3 regions of the Phyllobacterium sp. GQ127 genome follow, and region 2 is predicted to be linked to each of the others. Evidence: riboswitches for the same ligand, from Rfam matches in the RefSeq annotation. Region 2 holds a riboswitch; each other region holds the start of a gene.
What was found. A riboswitch is a leader RNA that binds a small molecule or an ion and turns the genes downstream of it on or off. The one in region 2 is predicted to bind thiamine pyrophosphate.

Region 1 (5,751 bases), on a different contig from region 2:
CCGTTGTCAGATTGCCAACGACTTTGGCGACCATGCGCTCCAGTTTTGCATCCTTATACTCGCCGCCATAGGTCGCGAGAATACGGGGATGCTGCTCAGCGCTAAGTTTGGCGAGCCGGTCGTTCTTATTAACATTGTCTACCGTGACCGGGTTCGATGACGGGCCAAGCGCCGCATCTTCCTTGCTAATATTCAGCACTTGGCAACCTGAGAGAAAGGCAAGCATCAGCATGAGCTGCGCCGGCTTTCTGCCCTGCTTAGCTGCTTGAAACCATCCTGTATTCAAGGGAGACGTGTGCGAACCCAGAATCATATCCTTTTTGTATTAAGCGCCAGGAGACTCGTATGTCTTTGTTCTTGCTAGCCCGATGTGCGGCCCGGAGCAAGAATTTCATTGTTTTCCTGACCGGGGCAAGGCGTCGAAAATATGTCAAAGGCCAGACTCTTTGCTACCGAGGTAATTTCGCAACAGGGCAGGGCCATCGTCTGACAGCAGATCCTTGGCCGGGCCGGAAGCAGCAATGTGCCCATTATCAACGAAGAGCAGCGTCGATGCCAGCCGCAAAGCGTCGTCCGGATGATGCGTGACCATGATAATTGTCATTCCGGTTTCTTTTTGAAGATTCTCAATAAGTTCCAGCATTTCGTGACGCAAAGCAGGGCCAAGGGAAGCGAAAGCTTCATCCAGAAGCAATACGGGACGGTTGCGCACCAATGCGCGGGCGATTGCCACGCGCTGTCGTTCTCCCCCGGAAAGAGCCTCGGGCTTCCTTCCCTCTTTTCCGGCAAGCCCGACTTTCCGAATCGCTGCCTGAATTTCCACTTTGTCGACTTCATCAAGCCTCAAATCCGAACGGCGGCCCAATCCGACATTGGACATCACATCCAGATGGGAAAAAAGATTATTGTCTTGAAACACCATGGAGACTGGACGGAGCGATGGCGGAAGACTGGTCACGTCAACCTCATTGATTAGTACCGAGCCACCAACAGGCTTCTCGAACCCGGCGATGAGATTAAGCAGCGTCGATTTTCCCGATCCGCTCGGGCCGATGACGGCGGTTATTGTGGAGGCTTGAATGGACACATCAAAGTGCATTGCCATGTCCCCATAGTCGAAACGCACGGCGTTGAGACGAACAGAGACGCCATTTGTTTTTGCGGGCTTAGCCATTTGCACTGCTGTCCCTTTTGGCCAGTCGAATTGCGCCTCTATCGGCGATGATCATGAGAATGAGGCACAGCGCAGCAAGAATTAGTGCCAACCCGGCGGCGTCGGCGGTACGATAGCTTCCCATGCGTTGCAACAGCAAATAGGGCAGGGTCAGAACGGTGTCGTTGCCAAACAGGGCAATTGTTCCGAGATCACCAAGGGACAAAGCCATGGCAAAGGCAAAGGCTATGCCGAGCGGATGTTTTAAAATTGGCCAATCGATAATTCGGAGCCGGTTCCAACCCGCAATGCCCAATTGCTCGCACAGTCTGTTGTGGCGGCTTGCCGCTGTATCCCATGACGGTCGAAGAATCCGGAACGCAAAAGGGATGGCCATAGCGGCATTGACGCATATTACCATGAAGGGTGCGAGGCTGAATGGATCGACAAAGTGGTGGGAAAGAATGAACCATCCCGCACCAATGATGATAGGCGGCACTACCATGATCAAGCTCGCACCAAGATCAAGCGAGCGCTCAAATATTCCAGCTCTGGCGTAGCGCCGCCGGGTTGCCAAAAACTCCCGCGCAATCACCAGACTAAGCGAAATTATCAGTGAAAGTGCGGCCGCGATTGCGCCAAGAACAAGACTGGTGGCAATTGCGCGCCAGACGGTCGTTTCGGACAGTAGACGGGTAATATCTGCCGACAAGCCGGAAACGACAGTGCCTGCCATGGGCAAGGCTACGAACAGAAAACCGGATATAATCAGAGCAATGTTCCATAGTCTTTGCGGCAATGAAGGCATGTCGAAGCGGCGGGTCGTGATACGCAAGCTGAAGCCTTCTTCTGTCGGACGCCCAGCGAGTGATAGAAGGCCGAGCACGATAATTGTCAGGCAAAGCTGAAGAAGCGTCAAGGACACCGCTCTGGCTATATCAAAATCGAAGTGAAGCGACTGGTATATTGCAACTTCGAGTGTCGTGGCGCGAGGCCCTCCGCCGAGTGTCAGCACCACGGTGAATGAAGTAATGCACAGCATGAAGATCAAGCCAGCCACACCCGATATACTGCGTAAAATGACCGGCCATTCGATTAATTTGAACTGTGTCCAGTTGCTCATCCCCAGTTGTGAGGAGAGTTTCCAATAATCTTCGGGAATGGAATCCAGACCTGAGAGAATGAGCCGTGTCGTCAATGGCAAATTGAAAAATACATGGGCGAGAAGAATGCCCGTCAGCCCGTAAATATCGGGAACCAAATCAAGCCCCAGCCATCCGAGGATAGCAGCCAGCAAACTGTTTCGTCCGTAAATGCTGGTGACACCGAGCACGGCAACGAGCGCTGGCAGCGCCAGAGGCAAGGCAAACAGACGCAGGAGCATTGCGCGTCCCGGAAAGCTCTGCTGCGCATGCAATGCACGGGCAAGCGGGATGGCAAAGCCGACAGAAAGCACCATGGAAAGGAGCGCTTGAAGGATTGTGAAGCGTGCAATCCGCCAAATGTAGCTGTCAAAAGTAGCAAAGCCCTCCGTGCCTCCACGGAAAGATTCAATGGCGAGACTGAGGAGAGAGCCGCCCGCCAATATGCCCAGAAAGGCGAGAGCGAGGCCTCCCGCCAAGGGTTTCATCGAAGAGGCGGCCATCTATGCTACTTGCTCATGGCTTCAAGCCACTCGTCGATCCAGGCTTTGCGATTTTTCGCCACTTCTTCAGATGTGAAAGTCAGTGTCTTTGCTGGCTTTACCAATGTGTCAAAGGCTGGATTGAGCGGATTTGAGGTTTTAGCTGCAGGATACATCCAATTGTTTTCGGGAATGGTATCCTGAAATGCCGTGCCGGTAACAAATGTCAAAAACTGCGCAGCAAGCGGGTTCTTGGCTCCGTTTACAGTTTGCGCTGCAACCTCGACCTGCAGGTAATGTCCTTCATCGAAGGATGCTGCCTTGTACCGATCGGTTTTGTCCGCGATCAGATGATAAGCGGGCGACGTAGTATAGGAAAGCACCATGGGCGCTTCACCTTTGGTAAAAAGCCCATAGGCTTCTGACCAGCCGGGCGTGACGGTTAAAACGCGATCCTTGAGTTTGGCCCAGGCTTCATTGGCCTTGTCCCCGTAAACTGATTTCATCCACAATACGAGACCAAGGCCCGGTGTAGACGTGCGAGGATCTTCAATAACGATCTTCTGCTTCGGATCGCCATCAACCAAATCCTTCAGACTAACCGGTGCGTCTTTGACTTTCTCTGTGTCATAAATGACAGCGAAGTAGCCATAATCATAGGGAACGAAAATGCTGTCCTTGAAGCCGCCAGGAATGTCGATAGCAGTTGTATCTACGCCATGCGGCGCAAAAAGTCCGGTTTGCTGAGCTTCAAAAGTCAGGTTCGTATCCAGACCGAGAACAATATCCGCCTTTGTCGATGCGCCTTCAAGCTTCAGACGGTTAAGCAGCGCAACGCCATCGGCGACTGCTACAAAGTCAACAGTACAGGTGCATTGCTTCTCAAAGGCTTCTTTGACTTTTGGCCCTGGCCCCCATTCAGAGGTAAAGCTTTCATAGGTGTAGACTGTCAGCTTGCCATCCGCATTTGCTGGGCTGGAAAGGCCAAATGCCAATGCGCTGGAAACAAGGGCAAATTTCATAAATTCGAGTGGCTGCATAGGCGCCTCCTAAAGTTGAATTTCAAAAGGATAGGTGCGCCGGCTTGTGAAGCCGCATCTAATCCCTCCGCCGGTACAAACCGGATCAGGTTCCGCGGGTTGACTGGATTGGTTCCAGTCTCTCAGCCTGTTGATGCAGGCACCCCGTTAGAGCAAAGCCAGATTAGTGACTGTGTCCTGCCAACGCAAGCGCCCATCGCCTAGCTGGTTGTTTTTGTTATGCCTTCCCCTTGCCACGCCCGCTTTTGCGTCTGGCTATTGAGATGGTGGGAAAGACGGGCGGTCATCGAAGCGCGTCTTTGTAGTGGGTAAAGCGATCCGAAGACCGCCCGTCCGGCGATTTTGCATTCTGTCCGTTCCGCTTGGGAGGCCTCGGCTACCCAAGGAGTGCCATTTGCGGCGCGCCATGCGTTAGCCTTGTGCCCCTTAAAGTGCTCGTCCAGCACGCGCCGTTCCTAGTAACGGCAGGGGAACCCTTGGACAGAACGTCCCCGGATGGCGGGTCCGTAACCCGCCATCGGAGGCGCCCATCCTTCCCCAAACTTCGAACGGCTCCGGAAGCTGTTCCCCGCGGGAAGGACAGGAGCAGAATAGTTCAGAGCGGGAACTGTTGGATAAGTTTGTCGAGATTATTTTTGGAAAGTCTGATTTGCACAAACCAAATGCGCCCTTCGACAAGCTCAGGATGAGGGAGGTCGGTTGATTGCAGGGCGCCAACTCTTGCAACTCTTGCAACTATTGCAACTCTTGCAAGTTGTCGCTGCAACCCACAAAACTTCCCTCATGGTGAGCTTGTCGAACCACGCACTATATCGAATGCAGCTTATCCACCTCACTCGCGGCGAGTCATCCTGAGCTAGTTGAGGGTTGAGTTGCTCAAAATAGGATTGCCCTCAAGTTTGAACTCATCGATAAAGGCACTGATAATCGCGACGAGCATTTCGGGTTGTTCCACGCAGGGAATATGCCCGGCATCCTTGATGACTTCGTAGCGCGCGCCCGGAATCAATTTAGCCATTGAAAGCACGACGTCCGGCGGTGTTGAGCCATCTTGATCTCCCACAATACAGATTGTTGGAACCGATATTCGGCCTGCGTCTTCTGTCAGGTCTGCATCACGAATTGCTGCGCAGGTTCCGGCATATCCGGCCAATGGTTGACGGATCAGCATGTTCCGGTAGCCGGTTAAGGCAGGGCTGCTTTCACGATGAAATGTCGGGGTAAACCAGCGTTCGAGGATCGTGTCGGCGATGCTTTCAATACCATTTTCCTCAAGCGCGGCAATACGTGCGTTCCAGGAATCGGCATTGCCAATCTTGTGCGCGGTATCACACAAGACCAGTGCCCGAACCAGATCGGGACGGGAAGCATAAAGCCCCTGCGCAATCAGTCCGCCGACAGAAAGACCGCAAATGATTGCATTTTTAACATTGAGGAAATCCAGCAGACCTGCCAGATCGCCGACATGATCGTCGAGAGAATAGGGAGACGTGCCGACACTCGAAAGCCCGTGGCCGCGCTTATCATAGGTGACGATAGCAAAATCACCCGCTAGGCGAATAATGACATCGCGCCAGATGCGGAAGTCAGTGCCCAGAGAATTGGCAAAAACGATCACAGGTTTTGACGCTGGTCCGCCAATCAGCTGATAATGCAGCGTCACACCATTTATATCGGCAAATTGCACCTTGCTCTCCCTTTTATCCAGAATGATATGTGCGTACGGTTCTGTAGAATGAATGATCAGGGACGATCAACCGCCGAATAATTATCTATTGATGAAGCGGCAACAGACCGGCTCAAATCAACAGGCAAGAAGAAAGCATATGAGGCAGCATGATGGGTGACGTATTTATCTGCGACTATATCCGGACGCCCATTGGCCGTTTTGGTGGATCACTGGCTGGAGTTAGGGCGGACGATCTTGGGGCTAT
Region 2 (5,751 bases):
CCGTGATAACAATGTTGAACAAGCCCTACGGGTCTTGAAGAAAAAGATGCAGCGCGAAGGTCTATTTCGCGAAATGAAGGCCCGTCAGGCTTTCGAAAAGCCTTCTGAACGTCGTGTTCGCGAAAAAGCAGAAGCCGTTAGCCGCGCCCGCAAGGCCGCCCGCAAGCAGGCTCAACGCGAAGGCTTGTTGCCTGGACCAAAGAAAAAAGAACGTGTTGCACGCCCTGGCGCGCCAGCAGGTAACGACTATAATAATAATCGCTGATATCTGACGGGCTTTAACGCCCTTCATTGTGACGACAAACCCGCATGGCCAAAACGCTATAGCGGGTTTCGTTTTTGTGGGACTGCGCAGACATTCCGGGCAGTTTCAAAAAAGTGCCTTCTTGTGCGATGGGTCAATGTCTTTACTTATCGATTATCGCAGTTTTGGAGATATGATCCTATGGCACTCAAGCTCAATATTATAATCGCAAGCACGCGGCCCGGGCGTGGTGGTCCTGCTGTAGCAAAGTGGTTCAACGAATTCGCCAAGCAGGATGGCAAGTTCGACCCTGTGCTTATCGATTTGGCTGATTTCAAGTTGCCGGTCTATGACGAACCGAATCATCCCCGCATGAAAAAATACGAACATCCGCATACAAAGAAGTGGAGTGAGGCGATTGAGCCGGCCGACGCTTACATCTTTGTAATGCCTGAATATGACTACAACGCGCCACCTTCGCTCATCAATGCCTTAGTCTATTTATGGAATGAGTGGAACTACAAACCTGTAAGCTTTGTAAGTTATGGCGGTGTTTCCGGTGGTTTGCGTGCTACCGAATCGGTCAAAGGGTTGATCTCGGCACTCCGTATGGTTTCGCTTGCAGAAAGCGTTCCCATTCCTTCGTACCAGCAGTTTATCAACGATGATGGCGTGTTCACGCCAAATGAACTGATAACTACCAGCGCCAGCACGGTTTTGACTGAACTTGCAAAATGGGCAGGTGCTCTGAAACCGCTTCGCGCTTCGTAATTTTATGAAGCGCTTGACAGCAATACGTCAGGCGGTTCACTTTAGGCCATTCACCAGGGGAGTCCCGACAAGGGGCTGAGATACTGCTTCAGGCATAGCCAAGCGCAGTGACCCGTTGAACCTGATCCAGTTCACACTGGCGTAGGGACGGTGCAAAGGTTATCGCGCATAGTGCATTCGCACTGAATCCATGATTGGATTCGCGAGGCTTCTTTCATCCTTCCGGCTCAGAACTGGGTTTCCTGCAATAACGCAAAGGAACCTGACGATGACTGCTGTAACAAAAATTACCGAGGCCCCGAAAGTTTCAACCGGGCCGCTTCCCGCCTCAATCAAGATTTATAAACCAGGGCAGATACATGCTGATATTCGCGTTCCCTTGCGCGAAATTGCGGTTCATCCCACCGCTGGTGAGCCAAACCTTGCGGTTTACGATTCATCCGGTCCCTACACTGACGCAACTGCAAGTATCGATATCAATAAAGGGATCGCACGTGTTCGTGAGGCATGGAAAATCGGTCAACAGGCCGATAGCTATTCCTATAAGGGGCGAATAATCCAGTCAGCTGACAATGGCTTCGCCACGGGCGAGCGGCTTACAAGAGAATTTCCTGTTCAATATCAGCCACGCCGCGCTTACGACGGAAAAGCGATTACGCAGCTTGCTTACGCCCGCGCGGGAATTATTACGCCTGAAATGGAATATGTCGCCATAAGGGAGAATCTCGGTCGGGAAGCCGCACGGAACCAGGTTCGGGATGGCGAGTCATTCGGTGCATCGTTACCGGATCATGTGACATCGGAATTCGTACGGGAGGAAATCGCCAGGGGGCGGGCCATCATACCTGCCAATATCAATCATCCTGAGCTTGAGCCTATGATCATAGGTCGGAATTTCCTCGTGAAGATCAATGCCAATATCGGTAATTCCGCCGTCACATCGTCGATGGAGGAGGAAGTCGAAAAGATGGTTTGGGCTATCCGCTGGGGTGGCGATACGGTGATGGACTTGTCGACCGGGCGCAACATCCACAATATTCGCGAGTGGATTATCCGTAATTCGCCGGTTCCCATCGGAACTGTCCCGCTATATCAGGCGCTGGAGAAGGTTGGCGGTATCGCTGAAGATCTGACTTGGGAAGTTTACAGAGATACGCTGATCGAACAGGCAGAGCAGGGCGTCGACTACTTTACTATTCATGCCGGTGTCCGACTGCATTATATTCCACTGACGGTTAATCGTGTCACGGGCATCGTCTCGCGAGGCGGTTCAATCATGGCAAAGTGGTGCCTGCATCATCACCGGGAAAGCTTTCTTTATGAGCATTTCGAGGAAATCTGCGATATTTGCCGTGCTTATGATGTCAGTTTTTCACTCGGTGACGGATTGCGACCCGGTTCAATAGCCGATGCAAACGACGCGGCGCAGTTTGCTGAGCTTGAAACATTGGGTGAACTGACTCAGATCGCTTGGGCCAGAGATTGCCAGGTTATGATCGAAGGTCCCGGTCATGTGCCGATGCACAAGATCAAAGAGAATATGGACAAGCAGCTTGCTGTTTGCGGAGAGGCACCATTCTACACGCTTGGACCGCTGACGACAGACATTGCTCCCGGCTACGATCATATTACCTCTGGCATCGGTGCTGCAATGATCGGCTGGTTTGGCACGGCGATGCTTTGTTATGTTACGCCTAAAGAACATCTGGGATTGCCCAATCGAGACGACGTAAAGGTCGGCGTTATTACCTACAAGATTGCTGCACATGCGGCGGATTTGGCCAAGGGGCATCCGGCGGCGAAGCTTCGAGATGATGCTCTATCCCGTGCGCGCTTTGAGTTTCGCTGGGAGGACCAGTTTAATCTCTCTCTTGATCCTGAGACGGCGAGACTCTACCACGATGAGACCTTGCCGAAAGAAGCGCATAAGGTTGCGCATTTTTGCTCAATGTGCGGGCCGAAGTTTTGCTCAATGCGCATTTCACACGACATTCGTGCGGAGGCTCAAAAAGAAGGCATGGCAGCGATGGCGGAGAAATTCCGCACAGGCGGCGAGCTCTATATGCCGCTCAATGCCGGGGAATGAGGTGAATATTCTGGTGAAAGGGGCCGGCGTTGCCGGCCTCACAGTTGCTTATGAGCTTCGAGCACGTGGAGCCGAAGTGACGATACTAGACCCCTTTGGCGGCGAAAATTCTGCAGCCTCCTGGTATGCCGGTGGCATGCTCGCACCTTGGTGTGAGCGCGAAAGCGCTGAACAGGCTGTCATTGATCTTGGAATAAACGCGGCCAATTGGTGGGAGTCTGTAATTCCCGGATCCGTGAGTCGCAAGGGAACGCTGGTGGTGGCCACACCGCGGGATGTAAAAGAACTGGAGCGCTTTGGCGCGCGGACGTCGGGCTTTGTGCGCATTGGTGAGGAAGCAATTTCGCTCTTGGAACCCGATCTTGGCGCAGCGGCTTTCCGCAAGGGATTGTTCTTTGAAAGTGAGGCGCATCTGGCGCCACGTCAGGTTCTAACGGAATTAAAGGCAAAACTCGTTGGGTTAGGCGCCCGCTGCGAAACTGGGACGAGCGCCGCTGAAATTTCCAGCTTTGAATGGGTTATCGATTGTACTGGAATCGCGTCTCCAGATATTGATTTGCGGGGCGTGCGTGGCGAAATGCTCATCTTGCGCAGCAAAGACATATCACTGTCACGACCCATACGGCTTATTCACCCGCGGTTCCCGCTTTATATTGTGCCCCGACCGGACCACACTTTCATGGTGGGCGCGACGATGATTGAGAGCGATGCAAATGGACCGGTAACGGCGCGCTCAATGATGGAATTGTTGAACGCTGCCTACACTGTTCACCCGGCATTTGGTGAAGCCGAAATTATCGAAACCGGAACAGGCGTTCGCCCAGCCTACCCAAATAATCTGCCGCGCGTGGTTAAAACGGGCAATTGCATCAGCATTAACGGACTTTATCGACACGGTTTTCTGCTTGCGCCAGCGATGGCAAAGCAGGCTGCCGACATGATCCTGAAAGAAAGGAGTATACGCCATGAAACTCACCGTGAACGGACAGGCGCATGATGTCTCGGCGCAAACTCTTGAAGCGCTGTTGTTAGAGCTTGAATTTGAGGGTGAATGGCTCGCAACAGCAGTCAATAGTGAGCTTGTACGAGCAAACGAGCGGCAGAATCACACTCTAAAGAATGGTGATCGCATCGAAATTTTGACCCCGAAGCAGGGTGGGTGAAATGTTGAAACTTTATGGCGCCGAAATATCGTCTCGCCTTTTGCTTGGTACGGCGCAGTATCCATCTCCTGCAATTCTTATAGATGCGATTAAAGCTTCAGGAACAGAGATCATAACCGTGTCGTTGCGCCGCGAAATGGCTGGCACGAAAACTGGCGACGGATTTTGGTCCTTGCTTCGTTCCTTGAAATTGCGTGTGTTGCCTAATACAGCCGGGTGTCACACAGTGAAAGAAGCTGTGCTGACTGCGCATATGGCGCGTGACGTTTTTTCTACAGACTGGATCAAGCTTGAAGTCATTGGTAATCACGACACTCTACAACCCGATGTTTTCGCTTTGGTAGAAGCCGCAAGGATTTTGAGCGAAGATGGCTTCAAGGTGTTTCCCTATACAACCGATGACCTGGTCATCGCTGAACGGTTGCTGGAAGCGGGCTGCGATGTTCTCATGCCGTGGTGCGCACCTATTGGTTCAGCCATGGGACCGCTCAATTTGCATGCATTGCGCTCGATACGCGGGCATTTCCCTGAGGTTCCGATTATTATCGATGCTGGCTTGGGTCGGCCGTCGCATGCAGCGGCTGTGATGGAATTGGGATTTGATGCGGTCCTTCTCAATACAGCGGTAGCCAAGGCAGGCAATCCGCCAGCAATGGCACAGGCTTTTGCCAAAGCTGTTGAGGCTGGCCATCAAGCTTATCAAGCGGTCGTGCTGGAGCCGCGCGATATGGCTGTGCCGTCAACGCCTGTAATAGGCAAGGCTGTATTTACATAGGGAGATTACCTGGCCTTTGTAGCAATAACATCGAGCCATTCCGTCGGCTCATTATCGTAACCACTTCCCATATAATTCTTGATCTCGACCAAAGACCAGCTTGAGCCATAAGCCTGCCTAAGCCATTCAGGGGAGGGGTAGTTATAATAACGGCCAAACTTGTCGCGCCCTTCCTGCTTTCCAGCCTTGTAACTGGCATAAAACACACCGCCCGATTTAAGCGCTCGCTCGATACGCTGAAGAATAGCGGCAAGGTTTGGTCGCGGAACATGTAAAAGACAGGCGTTGGCCCACACAGCATCAAATTTGCTGCGATCCTTGATTTGATCGAACTTCAATACTTTTGCAGGAACGCCCAGACGTTTCTCAGCTTGATAGGCAAGTTCTGGGCTGCCATCGGTAGGTGTAACGTCAAAGCCTAGAGCGAGCATGCGGGCACTGTCATCGCCGCCGCCGCAACCAAGTTCTAGAATGGAGCAATTGCGAGTAAGACGAATAAGAAAGGAATCCAATCGTTCGTATGATCTATGTTCAATGCGATTGGCATAGGTCTCAGCTTCTTCTGAATAAAATCGAAGAGTATCTTGATCTTCAGCGACCACCACATCGTCCTTTTACATATCAAGAATGGCGGGTATTTTCCCCTTTTCGCCATAGATCAGACAATCGGCAATGGTCGTTTTGTCGAGTACCCCGCGTGTTACATTCGCAA
Region 3 (5,751 bases), on a different contig from region 2:
CGCCCGGTGGCGATTATTGGCTCGGCACAGACGATCAGGGCCGCGATATTCTTTCGCGCCTTATCTATGGTTCGCGTCTGACGCTCTATGTAGTTGTCCTCGTGGCTATCATCGCCGCGCCGATTGGGTTGCTTGTCGGCACCATTGCCGGTTATGCCGGAGGCTGGGTAGACGCAATTCTTATGCGGCTCACCGATATCTTCCTGGCATTTCCAAAGCTCATTCTGGCTCTCGCTTTGGTGGCGGCGCTGGGACCTGGCATTGAGAATGCCGTCATTGCCATAGCAGTCACCTCGTGGCCGCCCTATGCACGCATTGCCAGAGCTGAAACGCTGACCGTGCGCAATTCCGACTATATTGCCGCCGTGCAGCTCATGGGTGCATCACCCATGCGTATCGTCCTGCGCCACATCATGCCGCTTTGCCTTTCATCTCTGATCGTCCGTGTGACACTCGACATGGCCGGAATTATCCTGGTCGCCGCAGGCCTTGGTTTCCTTGGTCTGGGCGCACAGCCGCCATTGCCTGAATGGGGTGCGATGATCGCATCCGGTCGCCGGTTCATCATGGATCAATGGTGGGTGGCGGCCGCACCGGGTTTTGCAATTCTCATCGTCAGTCTGGGCTTTAATCTTCTTGGCGATGGCTTGCGCGATGCGCTCGATCCAAGGGGGAACAACCAATGAGCGCCTTGCTGACAGTCAAGGATCTTCGCGTGCAATTTCCGACCCGCACGGGCGTCGTGGATGCTGTGCGCGGCGTTTCGTTCGCGCTTGGTCGCGAAAGGCTCGGCATTGTTGGCGAGTCCGGTTCAGGAAAATCCCAGACCGGGCGCGCAATCATGGGGCTGACGCCACATCACGCAAAGATCACTGCCGATACGTTGAATTTTGACGGAATGGATCTTCTGGATATTTCGGCAAAGGAGCGGCGAAGCCTGCGTGGAAACCGCATCGCCATGATCCTCCAGGACCCGAAATATTCGCTCAATCCTGTGATGAGCATCGGCAGGCAGATTGTTGAAACGCTGCGTACCCATGAAAAGGTGAGCAAAGCCGAGGCGCGCAAGCGCGCGCTCGACATGCTTGCTGCTGTGCAGATACGTGATCCGGAACGGGTCTTTAATCTGCATCCGCATGAAGTTTCCGGCGGCATGGGACAACGCGCCATGATCGCGATGATGCTGGTGACCGGACCGGAGCTGCTGATCGCGGATGAACCGACTTCCGCGCTTGATGTGACGGTGCAGCTGGATGTGCTGCGAATCCTCGACAATCTGGTGCGGGATCGCGGCATGGGTTTGATCTTCATCTCCCATGATTTGCGGCTGGTCTCCTCCTTTTGCGACCGCGTTATCGTCATGTATGCAGGACGGATCGTCGAAGAAATCGCCGCTGCAGACCTTAAGAACGCAAAACATCCCTATACACGCGGGTTGATGAATTGCATGCCGCAGATCGGCACCGACCGGCATCCGCTGCCGGTCCTTGACCGCAAGCCGGAGTGGGCCGCATGAACAATCTGCAAGTGGCGGCTCTCAGCGTCGAAAATCTTGAAGTGAAGTATGATCGTTTTCGCGCATTGCGCGGCGTCAGTCTTGATGTCCAGCAGGGCGAGTCTTTTGGTCTGGTGGGCGAGAGCGGCTCGGGAAAGTCAACCTTGCTGCGAGCCGTCGCGGGACTTGCACCTGTTACCGGCGGCGCGATCACAGTCAATGGCAAGACGCTTGGTTCGTCGCGTACAAAAGCATTTTACCGTGAAGTGCAAATGGTGTTTCAGGACCCCTATGGCTCGCTGCATCCGCGCCAGACCGTGGATCGCCTGTTGCTGGAACCATTGGTCGTGCATGGCTTTGCCGATATCGAAAAACGTATCCTGCGCGCGCTTGATGAAGTGGGCCTTGGTTCAAGCTTTCGCTTTCGCTATTCGCATCAGCTTTCCGGCGGTCAACGCCAGCGTGTCGCCATTGCCCGTGCATTGATCCTGGAGCCTTCAATCCTGCTTCTTGATGAACCGACATCAGCCCTTGATGCTTCGGTACAAGCGGAAGTTCTCAACCTGCTGGAGCAGATAAGGCGGGATAGAAAGCTGACCTTCCTGATGGTCAGCCATGATCTGGCGGTGGTCACCCATATGTGCGACCGGCTGATGGTGATGCAGAATGGCGCAGAGGTGGAACGCCTGTCGGCGACAGACCTTGCCCGCCATGCAGTCAAGGAAGATTACACGCGCAATCTTCTTTTGGCGAGCGAGGGCTTTGTCCGGCCGGAAGCATCCATATAGAGCTGTAAGGTTCACCGGATTTTTACCATTGCTGAACATTCAGGCGCTCTTTACTGCCTGAATGCAGAATGGTGAAAATCTGAATGAATTTCATAAGCCGTCATTCACATGGCTGAATCAATGGTCTGCCCAGCGACTGGAGTGGGCCATGAAAAAAATAAGAAACTTTCTGAAAGACCGTAGTGGCGCGACAGCCGTCACATTTGCATTGTTGCTCGTACCTATGGTGGGAATGACCGGGCTTGCCGTGGATTATACCCGCGCAAGCGGCGATCGCTCACGATTGCAGGGCATTGCAGATTCCGCGGCATTGGCCGGAGCCTCCGTCTTTACGGGTGAAAACAAGGCTGCTGCCGAAGCAAGTGCACGCGCCTATCTGCGTGCTCATCTCGGCGCCGAGATGGATAAAATGCAGGTCGGCTTTGATACGAGCAATCAACGCGTGATTGTATCGCTCGCGGGCGAAACAAATACGCTTTTCATGAAGGTCCTAGCCAAGGAAAAAGTAGCTATAGGTGTGCTTGCGGAAGCATTGGCACCATTGAAACCGTCAAGCGCTGAAATCCAGATCGGAGCAGCGTATGGACATTGGGCTAAGAAAGTTTCTGTGATTGTCATTCGTCCTGGGACGACAAAAGAGGTCGTGCTGGGAACGGTAATATATGAAGCATCTGACCTCTCCGCTGAAGATGGTCGAGGCACTGGAAAAACGATAATAGACCCGGCTGACGGCAAGATCTTGCTCGGTGAATACAAAGAGTTCTTTCTTCGCATGGAGGTCAAAAAGAAGCCCTGCAATATCGGTAGATATGATTCCAATACCAGTAGCAGGTATGTTACATGCAGCCCGACAACGAATAGCGAATATAAAAACTATGATCTGAAGTTCACAACGAACGACCCCGCGCAATCAAAGTATCTTTTTGTAGGGGACACAGCGGACACGCTTAAGCAACTAGAAGATGGCGCAACGCTTGAGGAGTTGCTGGACTGCGATCAGCAATGGCATTTTCACGGATGGGAAGATGGAGGCGGTTGGGATAAGCAGGACTTCTTTTACAAGATCAAGGCCGCATGCAAGGCCGTTGACGGGGAATATGTCCGCCTGACGCGTTAAGCCAAATAACACCGGCGCATTGACTTCCATGATGCGCCGTCTCATCATGATTTCATTCCGAGGGGGGCATCGTACGATGCTGAGATGGCGCTGAGCCAAGACCCTTGAACCTGATCCGGATCATACCGGCGTAGGAACGGGAATTGAGCAATTATCGCGCTGGTTCGTCTTTCTTCGCACATATCCGGGTCTCCAGTTTTGAAAATGGAGTCCGTGACGTGCCAAAAGTAGATTACCGCCTGAATGCCATTGTCGATTTTGATGCTATTGGCCCTGATAAGGATTTGGGGGCTCTGGCTCTGGCTGCGGCGCGTGGTGGTGCAACAATTATCCAGTATCGTGACAAAAACTCCGCAACGCGTGACATGATTGATCGTGCACGGCAGATACACGCCGCGATCAAGGCGACAGGCGTTCCGCTGCTCGTCAATGACCGGATTGATGTTGCGCTTGCCGCTGGCGTTGAGGGTGTCCATGTGGGGCGCGAAGACATGGCGGTTGCCGATGTCCGACATCTGCTCGGGCCAAATGCGATTATCGGACTGACCGTCAAGAATGAGCCGGACGCGCAAGCAGCGATTGATGGCGATATTGACTATGCCTGTATTGGCGGACTGTTTGAAACACCCACTAAGGAAAACCTGCAACCGATCGGCTTTGACGGGTTCAAGCGCCTGGCTGCCATCATACGCAAGGCAAAACCGCATTTGCCTATAGGCGCTATCGCCGGTATTGGGCTGGAGCGCACGCCGCTTGCCATTGAAGCGGGTGCTGATGGTGTAGCGGTCATTTCTGCGATCTTCCGTCAGGACGATCCGCAAGGAGCGGCGCACGCATTGCGGTCGGCGGTGGATGAGGCATTGCAGGTAAGAGAGCCAGCATGACCGCAATAGCGCTGACTATTGCCGGGTCTGACAGCGGCGGCGGGGCAGGAATCCAGGCCGATTTGAAAACCTTCTCGGCGCTCGGTGTTTATGGAGCGAGTGTGCTCACCGCAATCACTGCGCAGAACACCCATGGTGTTACGGCCATTGAGAATCTTTCGCCCGATATCATCCGGGCTCAGATGGACGCGGTTCTTTCCGACCTTGAGGTGAATGCAATCAAGATTGGCATGGTCTCGACAGTATCAACCATAGAGACAATTGCGCAGGGGCTTGATCGCTGGCAGCGCAAAGCGGTGTTCGACCCTGTCATGGTTGCAACTGCGGGTGACCCTTTGCTGGAGCCGGCCGCAATCGACGCTCTGCGCCAGCTTCTCTTGCCGCGCGCGCTGCTGCTGACTCCCAATTTGCCGGAGGCGTCCTTGCTAACAAATATGCCGATTGCTGAAGATGAAGCCCAGATGGTGCGGCAGGCGGAAAAGCTGCTCGAACTTGGTCCCTCAGCCGTACTCATAAAGGGCGGACATGCCAAGGGGGATATGAGCACCGATATCCTGCTTGATGGGTCCGGAATGGAGCGATTTTCGACGCCGCGTATCAAGACAGTCAATGATCATGGTACTGGATGCACACTGGCGTCTGCCATTGCCGCTGGCCTGGCAAAAGGAATGGCTCTGCATGGTGCCGTTAGTGAAGCCAAGGACTATCTGACGGCTGCCATGGCGGCTGGCGAAATGCTCAAAGTCGGCAGCGGGCGTGGGCCGGTCCACCACTTCCATCGCTGGTGGGCGGCCTAGCAGCACCGGTGCAGTTTTGATTTCAGAGTGGAGCGGCGGTGCTGGCTGGTGTCGCGTTGCTCAAGCCTGTGGTTGCTCCACTGGTGGAGGCTGCCGAAGCAATGTCAGGCCGTTGCATCGGCAACGGGATCGCTGCCGGAAACGCCACAGCGGGTTCTTCTGAATAAGCGAGTTGCGCCGGCATGGCAGCCGGTGTTTCAGCGGGAGCCATCGCCGTCATCGTCGCGGGTGCAACAGGCGTGCTTGACGGTTTCAGGCCGGTCTCTTCCAGAAGGCCCTTTTTCTTGGCCTGATAATAATAGCCGCGAGCGTAAAGCCGCACGGCCTGATCAGGATTGTTATCGGCAACCTTGTAGGCGCCAGCAAGATACTTCACGCCAAATTTGAGATTTGTTTCTGCATCCAGCAAATCTTGCGCAGAGCCGGTGTGACCCATGCCGCGTGCTGTCGCGGGCAACATCTGCATCAGACCCCAATAGGGACCGTTGCGAGCCTGTGGATTACCGCGGCTTTCCCGATGCACAATGCGGCGAACGAGCGATTCAGGCACTTCGTAGGCAACCGAATATTTTGAAATCAAACTGTCGAGCGGCGTACCGTTATCTTTGAATTCAGGGGCGCTTTTCGTGCTTGTGGCAACGGTGACGGTGCTCTTGCTGTCCGTGGCCAC

Region 1: linked by a shared signal. The riboswitch ahead of thiB (thiamine ABC transporter substrate binding subunit) and the one ahead of thiC (phosphomethylpyrimidine synthase ThiC) in region 2 are both predicted to bind thiamine pyrophosphate.
Region 3: linked by a shared signal. The riboswitch ahead of thiE (thiamine phosphate synthase) and the one ahead of thiC (phosphomethylpyrimidine synthase ThiC) in region 2 are both predicted to bind thiamine pyrophosphate.

What each region holds. Positions count from the first base shown of each region.
Region 1 is NZ_JCAXDZ010000003.1:267,886-273,636, reverse strand. It holds gene AC6CHM_RS13345 (M48 family metalloprotease) at 1-232, opposite strand, end outside; gene thiQ (thiamine ABC transporter ATP-binding protein) at 431-1,174, opposite strand; gene thiP (thiamine/thiamine pyrophosphate ABC transporter permease) at 1,167-2,798, opposite strand; gene thiB (thiamine ABC transporter substrate binding subunit) at 2,804-3,817, opposite strand; TPP riboswitch at 3,863-3,974, opposite strand; gene pcaD (3-oxoadipate enol-lactonase) at 4,674-5,504, opposite strand; gene pcaF (3-oxoadipyl-CoA thiolase) at 5,657-5,751, shown strand, end outside.
Region 2 is NZ_JCAXDZ010000001.1:1,147,613-1,153,363, reverse strand. It holds gene rpsU (30S ribosomal protein S21) at 1-265, shown strand, start outside; gene AC6CHM_RS05895 (NADPH-dependent FMN reductase) at 446-1,015, shown strand; TPP riboswitch at 1,061-1,181, shown strand; gene thiC (phosphomethylpyrimidine synthase ThiC) at 1,284-3,101, shown strand; gene thiO (glycine oxidase ThiO) at 3,103-4,098, shown strand; gene thiS (sulfur carrier protein ThiS) at 4,067-4,264, shown strand; gene AC6CHM_RS05875 (thiazole synthase) at 4,266-5,039, shown strand; gene AC6CHM_RS05870 (class I SAM-dependent methyltransferase) at 5,045-5,641, opposite strand; gene AC6CHM_RS05865 (RrF2 family transcriptional regulator) at 5,654-5,751, opposite strand, start outside.
Region 3 is NZ_JCAXDZ010000002.1:20,690-26,440, forward strand. It holds gene nikC (nickel transporter permease) at 1-686, shown strand, start outside; gene AC6CHM_RS08320 (ABC transporter ATP-binding protein) at 683-1,516, shown strand; gene AC6CHM_RS08325 (ABC transporter ATP-binding protein) at 1,513-2,283, shown strand; gene AC6CHM_RS08330 (TadE/TadG family type IV pilus assembly protein) at 2,432-3,400, shown strand; TPP riboswitch at 3,451-3,554, shown strand; gene thiE (thiamine phosphate synthase) at 3,619-4,284, shown strand; gene thiD (bifunctional hydroxymethylpyrimidine kinase/phosphomethylpyrimidine kinase) at 4,281-5,081, shown strand; gene AC6CHM_RS08345 (transglycosylase SLT domain-containing protein) at 5,104-5,751, opposite strand, start outside.